3 regions of the Aureimonas sp. D3 genome follow, and region 2 is predicted to be linked to each of the others. Evidence: riboswitches for the same ligand, from Rfam matches in the RefSeq annotation. Region 2 holds a riboswitch; each other region holds the start of a gene.
What was found. Region 2 has a riboswitch for thiamine pyrophosphate ahead of AUL36_RS14415 (ABC transporter permease). Riboswitches for the same ligand answer to the same signal wherever they lie in the genome.
Positions count from the first base shown of each region.

Region 1 (2,257 bases), on a different contig from region 2:
CGGCTTCGGCAAACCCCGGATGCAAGGAGAAGGCCGCTGTCAAAAGCTCCACCGCCGAGCGGAGGGTGATCGGCCCGCCGCGCTCGCTTTCGATCATGGTCGCGCCGATCATGAAGACCCCGTCCTCGCGCGGCACGATATAGATCGGCCAGCGCGGATGCAGAAGGCGAACCGGCCGGGCCAGACTGACGTCGCGGCTGCGCACCAGGACCATCTCCCCGCGCACGCCGCGAAGACCCGGCGCGTGAGCCTTGAGACCGCGGCAGTCGACGACGGTCTCGCTCGACAACGCGGCAGGTTCGGCCTGCGAGCCCCACAGCAACGTACCGCCGAGATCCTGAATTCGCCGAACGAGAGAGGCCATGGCTTGGCGCGGATCGAGATGCGCTTCTTCTTCGAAGAACAATCCCTGGCGAAACCGCCCGGCGAGATCGGGCTCGATCTCGGCGATGCCGTCCGCATCCAGCAGGCGATGAGCCTTGGTGCGGGCGGCGAACTGGCGAAGATCGGCCGCATCGCGCGGCGCGGCCAGAACAAGCGTTCCCCGCCGCTCGACCGGCACCCGGTCCGCCCAGAAGTCGATGCCGCGCAGACCCGGCTCGATGATGGCGGGGTCCGCCGTCGCCGCCTCGCAATAGGGCGCGAGCATTCCCCCCGCGAGCCACGAGGCCGCGCGCTGGCCGAGTTCCGTTGCGGCCTCGTGCACGACGACGGACCGCCCCTCTTCGGCCAGCCGAACGGCCGTCGTCAGCCCGGCGACTCCGGCCCCCAGGACATGGATCACCATGCGCGCGAACGAGCGTCCAAAACGAAAGAGCGTTGCGTCGAGGTCATCATCGTCTCCGCCAAAGCGCGAGCCGCTCGCAGGACGGGAGCGGAACGCTCGCTCCAACAGGTGCACGCGCGGCGTCGGCCTCTTGGCCGAGCGGTGCATCCCTGTCAGAGGCGCAAACGCTCCATCCCTACGCCAGTGCGAACTGGATCAGGTTCGTGGGGTCGCCGGATCGTGCTCCGGCCTCTCAGTTCCGCTGCTGGAACTCCCCCTGGATGCTTCTCAGGGTAAGCGTTCGGCTGGCTCTGTCAACTCATCGCCATCGGACGGTTCCGAAAGCTGCCCGTGGTCATCGGCAAAGATCGGCCCTTTTGCGCCCGGCGCATCCGGCCCGAAGGAGAGGACATGATCGGCGATCGCCTGCGCCGTCACCTCGTCGCCATTGATCACCGTATCGGCCCCCGCGTCGATCAGGCGTTCGCGCTGTTCGCCGGAATGAACGCGGGCGGTGATGCGAATGTCGGGATTGGCGGCGCGGGCTGCCGCGATCATGGCGACGGCCTCGAAACTGTTGGGAAAGGCGAGCACCAGGTCCCGCGCGCCGGCAATATGCGCGGCGTCCAGAACTTCGGGCTTCACGGCGTTCCCCACCACCGTCTCGAACCCGGCCGCGCGCACCCGCGCGACGCGTTTGTCGGCGTCCTCAATTACAAGAAAGGCGCGGCCGGCATCGGCCAGCCGCCGCGCGATCTTGGAGCCGACGCGCCCATAGCCGACGAGCACGAGATGATCGCTCAGCTCCGTGCGGCGCAGCGCGCCGTCCTCGATGGCGACACTGCCGCTCGGAATATGCGTCTGCCTCTCGCTCGTCTCACTCGAGGTCGTATCGTTCCCCTCGTCACCGCCGCCTTCCAGAGCCGAGCGGCCCTCCGCCTGCCGCCAGCGATCGACCCAGGCAAAAAGAAACGGATTGAGGACGATCGACAGGATCGCGCCGCCGAGAATCAGGTTCTTCGCCTCGGGCGGCAGAATTTTCAGGTTCAGGCCCAGCGTGGCGAGGATGAAGGAGAACTCGCCGATCTGCGCCAGCGAGACGGAAATGGTGAGCGCCGTCGAGGTCGGATGACCGAACAGGCGCACCAGAGCGAAGGCGACGAGCGACTTGCCGACGACGATGATCAGCAGCGTCGCCAGAACCGGCAGCGGATCGGAGATCAGCGAGGCCGGGTCGAACAACATGCCGACCGAGACGAAGAACAGGACGGCGAAGGCGTCCCGCAGGGGAAGCGAATCTTCGGCCGCGCGATGGCTGAGCTCCGATTCGCTCATGATCATGCCGGCGAAGAAGGCGCCGAGCGCCAACGAAACGCCGAAGAGCGAGGCCGCGCCGAAGGCGACGCCGAGCGCGATGGCGAGCACGGCTAGGCGAAACAGCTCGCGCGAGCCGGAGGCAGCGGTGAGTTGCAGGAGCCAAGGGATGACCCG
Region 1 is NZ_BBWM01000052.1:14,259-16,515, forward strand. It holds gene AUL36_RS15120 (FAD-dependent oxidoreductase) at 1-787, opposite strand, end outside; TPP riboswitch at 943-1,054, opposite strand; gene ybaL (YbaL family putative K(+) efflux transporter) at 1,055-2,257, opposite strand, start outside.
Region 1: it holds a riboswitch for thiamine pyrophosphate, as region 2 does, so the genes downstream of both, AUL36_RS15120 (FAD-dependent oxidoreductase) here and AUL36_RS14415 (ABC transporter permease) in region 2, are expected to answer to the same signal.

Region 2 (2,257 bases):
CGTTTCGGCCGAACTCATCAAATATGCCGCCAACACGTTCCTTGCCACCAAGGTCTCCTTCATCAACGAAATGGCCGACATCTGCGAGAAGGTCGGCGGCAACATCGCTGACATTTCGCGCGGCATGGGGTCCGACAAGCGCATCGGGCGCGCCTTCCTGCAGCCAGGGCCGGGCTATGGGGGCTCCTGCTTCCCGAAGGACACGCTCGCGATGGTGCATATCGGCGAAAAGGCGCTGAGCCCGGCGACGATCGTCGAAGCGGTCATCGCGGTCAACCGCGCCCGGCCGCACCGCATGGTGGCCAAGGTCGTGGCGGCGGCGGGCGGCGATGTGCGCGGCAAGACCGTAGCGCTGCTCGGCCTCACCTTCAAACCCGAGACCGACGACGTGCGCGACAGCGTGGCGGTTCTGGTGGCCGAACAGCTCGCCGCCGAGGGGGCGATCGTACGCGCCTACGACCCGCAGGGGATGGCCCATGCCCGCGAGCTTCTGGGCGAGGCCGTCCAGTATGCACCGAGCATGGACGCCGCGCTGGAGCGTGCCGATCTCTGCGTGATCGCGACCGAATGGCGGGAATTCTCCGAGCGTCCGCTCGCCGACTACAAGCGCGCGCTCGCCGTGCCCATGATCGTCGATTTCCGCAATGTCTTCTCGCCGGCCGAGGCTGCGGCCGCCGGGCTGGGCTATATCTCGATCGGCCGCGCGAGCGTGCCCGCGCCCGAGCTTCTGCCGGCCTGACCGTCCCTGCCCCACATCCGGCCCGTCACGGCGGGCCGGTTGACAAAGCCGGGAGAGGCCGGCATCACTCATGCCATTCCGAGGGGTGCGCCTGATGGCGCTGAGATGGCGAAAGCCGAACCCTTGAACCTGATCCGGGTCATACCGGCGTAGGAACGGGAATGGGCGGCGCTTCAGTCGTCTTGGCACCTTCTTCGCTTCGCTCCGGATCTCTTGCGGCCCGTCCGGGCCTGAGGAGATCGCATGGGTTTCATTCGACTGAACGCCACTGAACCGCCCTCGCGGCCGAGTGCCGATGCAGGTTCTAGCGCTTGCGCGAAGCCGACGGCGCGGGTCCCTCGGCGCAGGGACCCAGACAGTCCGCGAGGCCATGGCGCGGGACAGTCGGCGCTTCGTCTCCGCGCCTTCCTGCTCTGGGCCTCCCACAGTTCCTTGTCTCGCCATCCGCCCCGCGAGGCCTGAGGCCATGCGCGCGCTTCGCGCCACGCTGTTCGGACTTCTGGCGGTTCTGCTGATCTGGGCGGGCTTCGTCGCGCTGGCCGCGCCGCCGCCCTATATGCTGCCCTCGCCCGCGCGCGTCGCGACAACGCTCTGGGCGCGCTCCGGCTTTCTTCTGGCGCAAGGCTGGCTGACGCTGGTGGAGACGATCCTCGGGCTCGTTTTCGGCGCTTGTGCCGGCGCACTGGCGGGGCTCGGCACCGTGCTCTGGCCGCGTCTCGGCCGTGTCGCCTGGCCGCTGCTCCTCGTGCTTCAGGCCATGCCCGTCTTCGCTCTCGCGCCGCTTCTGGTGCTCTGGTTCGGCTTCGGGCTCGTGTCCAAGGTCGTGATGGCGGCGCTTGTCATCTTCTTTCCCGTCGCCTCCGCCTTTGCCGACGGGCTGCGTCGCACCGAGCCCGAGCTTCTGGACGCCGCCGCCCTGACCACCGCCACCCATTGGCAGACGCTGCGCTTCGTGCGCATTCCGCTCGCCCTGCCGGCCCTCGTCACGGGCCTTCGCGTCGCCGCCCCGCTGGCCCCGCTCGGCGCGGTGATCGGCGAATGGGTCGGCGCGTCGGGCGGGCTCGGCTTCGTGATGATCCAGGCCAATGCCCGGATGCAGACCGACCTCATGTTCGCCGCCCTCGCGCTTCTGGCCGCCATGACGCTGGCGCTGCGCGCGCTGGTGGACGAGTTCGCGCCGCGCCTCGCCCCCTGGGCGGCCGAAAGCGGCCCCTCACCCTTTCCCTCCCTCCTTCGAAGGAAATCGTCCTGATGCGTTCCCTCTTCGCGGCCGCCGCCCTTGCGGCCTCGCTTCTGGCAAGCCCCGCGCTCGCCGCCGACAAGCTGACCGTGCTTCTCGAATGGTTCGTCAACCCCGACCACGCGCCACTGGTGATCGCCAAGGAAAAGGGCATCTTCGAAAAGCACGGGCTCGATGTCGATCTGGTGCCTCCGGCCGACCCCTCCGCGCCGCCGCGCCTCGTGGCCGCCGGGCAGGCGGATGTCGCCCTGCACTACCAGCCCAATCTCATGCTGGAT
Region 2 is NZ_BBWM01000050.1:42,130-44,386, forward strand. It holds gene AUL36_RS14410 (UDP-glucose dehydrogenase family protein) at 1-739, shown strand, start outside; TPP riboswitch at 811-912, shown strand; gene AUL36_RS14415 (ABC transporter permease) at 1,206-1,991, shown strand; gene AUL36_RS14420 (ABC transporter substrate-binding protein) at 1,991-2,257, shown strand, end outside.

Region 3 (2,257 bases), on a different contig from region 2:
AGGCTCGATAGTGCCGTTCCAGTGCTCTGCGAGGAGACGCCGAGCACCAGAAATGGCGCGAACAGAAAGATCAGCACCAGCGCGAGCGCCGCAAGGGCTGCGCCGCGCCGCCGCCCTTGCTCGGCTCGGGACAGAAAAAGTGCGCCGCTCGGTGTCGCGTCGCTCATGCCGGTCTCTTGCCCCGCGTGGCAACGCGAAGGAGTTCGGGCACCATCGCGCCGGCGCTCGTTCCGCTCAGCGGCCGAGCGCGCGAAGCCATTCGCTCGTCCAGGTCTCGCGCTGCGCGGCCACCGTCTCGGCATCGATCGCCAAAGGCTTGGTGGGCTGCACCAGCGTCTCGAACGCCGCCGGCAGGGGCTCGGCCGGTTTGGTGGCGGGCAGGGCCCAGTTCCCGGTCGGGATCAGCTTCTGGAAAGCCGGCGTCAGCATGAAGGCGAGAAAGCGCTGGGCGAGTTCGGGATGCTTCGACGTGCGCAGCCGCCCGGCGAGTTCGACTTGAAGATAATGCCCTTCGGAAAAGCTCGCCGCCTTATAGCGATCGGTGCCCTCCTCGATCTGATGATAGGCCGGGGACGTCGTGTAGGACAGGACGATCGGCACCTCGCCCTTGGTGAAAAGTCCATAGGCCTCGCTCCAACCGGGCGTCACCGTCAGGATGCGGCGCGAGAGCGTGCGCCATTTCTCCTCGGCCTGATCGCCATAGACGGCTTTCATCCAGAGCAGAAACCCGAGGCCGGGCGTGGAGGTGCGCGGGTCCTCGATCGCGATCTTCTGGTCGGGATCGCCGTTCACCAATTCGTCGAGGCTCGTCGGCGGCGTCTTCACGCTTTGCGTGTCATAGACGAAGGCGAGATAGGAATAGTCGAAGGGAACGAAGACATCGTCCGAAAAGCCGCCGGGAATGGCGAGCGGCGACAGATCGACATTCGACGGCGCGAACAGACCCGTCTTCTTGAATTCCGGCACGAGTTCGGCCGTGAGACCCAGCGCGACATCGGCCTGCGTCGTCTCGCCCTCGAGCTTCAGCCGGTTGAGAATGGCGACGCCATCCTCCAGCCCGACAAAGCGCAACTCGCAGCCGCACTCGGCCTCGAACGCGGTCTTCACCTTCGGCCCCGGCCCCCAATCCGGCACGAAGCTTTCATAGGTATAGACGGTGAGAACGGGCTTGGCGCCATCCTGTGCGAAGGCGCTAGACGCCGCCGACAGAGCCAGCGTGAGGCAGAGACCGGCTAAGAGCCGGGGCCAAAACCCTGCGGGTCGATCCGCCGGGTCCTTGCGCCCCCGATCATCGTTGCCGATGCTCGCCGATGCGCTGCATCGTCTGCGCTCGGCGCCTCGTCGGAAACGCAAGTCCCTCGCCGGCTTTCCGCCGCAGAGTTCTGTCCCCGGCTCTAAGAACCGGGGCCAGAGCCCTGCGGGTCGGTCCGCTTGGGCCTTCCGCTGCCGGACGTCGTTGCCGATGCTCGACCTTGCACTGCATCGGCTCCGCTCGGCGCCTAGTCCGCAACGCAAATCCCTCGCCGCTCCTCCGCCGCAAGGTTCTGTCCCCGGTTCTGAACTGAGGTGAGACATCCCGTTCTCCATAAGTTCGAACGAACGGGACGGGCTGGGGCCGTGGCCCCGGCGCTCCCCATCCCTCCGCCGGTACGAGCCGGATCAGGTTCATCGGGTTGGCGCGTCGCCTCTCAGCCCCTGGAAGGGCACCCCGTGTGAGCGCCTTTTATCTAGAGGTTGCGTAGAGAGGCGGCAAGGGAGGGCTCGATTCGTCCACTGGCATCCCGGCCGCTTGCGCCCTATGCAGACCCATATGAGTCGCTTTGCCATTCTTCTCGCCGGGCCGATCGCGCCGAACTCCGAGCTTCGCGAGGCCCTTGCGGGCCGGCGCGTCATCGCGGCCGATGGCGGCATCGAACATGCCGCCGCGCTGGGCCTCTTTCCCGAACTCTGGATCGGCGATTTCGATTCCGCTCCGTCCGAGCTGCCGTTCGCCCTACGTGGTCTTTCCATTCCCCGCGAGACCTTCCCGCGGGACAAGGACCGGACGGACGGGGAACTCGCCATCGACGCCGCCAAGGCGAGGGGAGGGCACGATCTGCTTCTGGTCGGTGCGCTGGGCGGGCGCAGCGACCACGCCTTCTCGCATCTCGTGATCGCCCTGCGCGAGGCGGAGGCCGGCCTCACCATCGAACTCTTCGACGGTATCGAGCGCGCCCTGCCGCTGCGCCCCGGCTGGCAGGACGTGCCGGCAGCCCCC
Region 3 is NZ_BBWM01000012.1:4,649-6,905, reverse strand. It holds gene AUL36_RS04260 (ABC transporter permease subunit) at 1-167, opposite strand, end outside; gene thiB (thiamine ABC transporter substrate binding subunit) at 235-1,215, opposite strand; TPP riboswitch at 1,620-1,721, opposite strand; gene AUL36_RS04250 (thiamine diphosphokinase) at 1,811-2,257, shown strand, end outside.
Region 3: it holds a riboswitch for thiamine pyrophosphate, as region 2 does, so the genes downstream of both, thiB (thiamine ABC transporter substrate binding subunit) here and AUL36_RS14415 (ABC transporter permease) in region 2, are expected to answer to the same signal.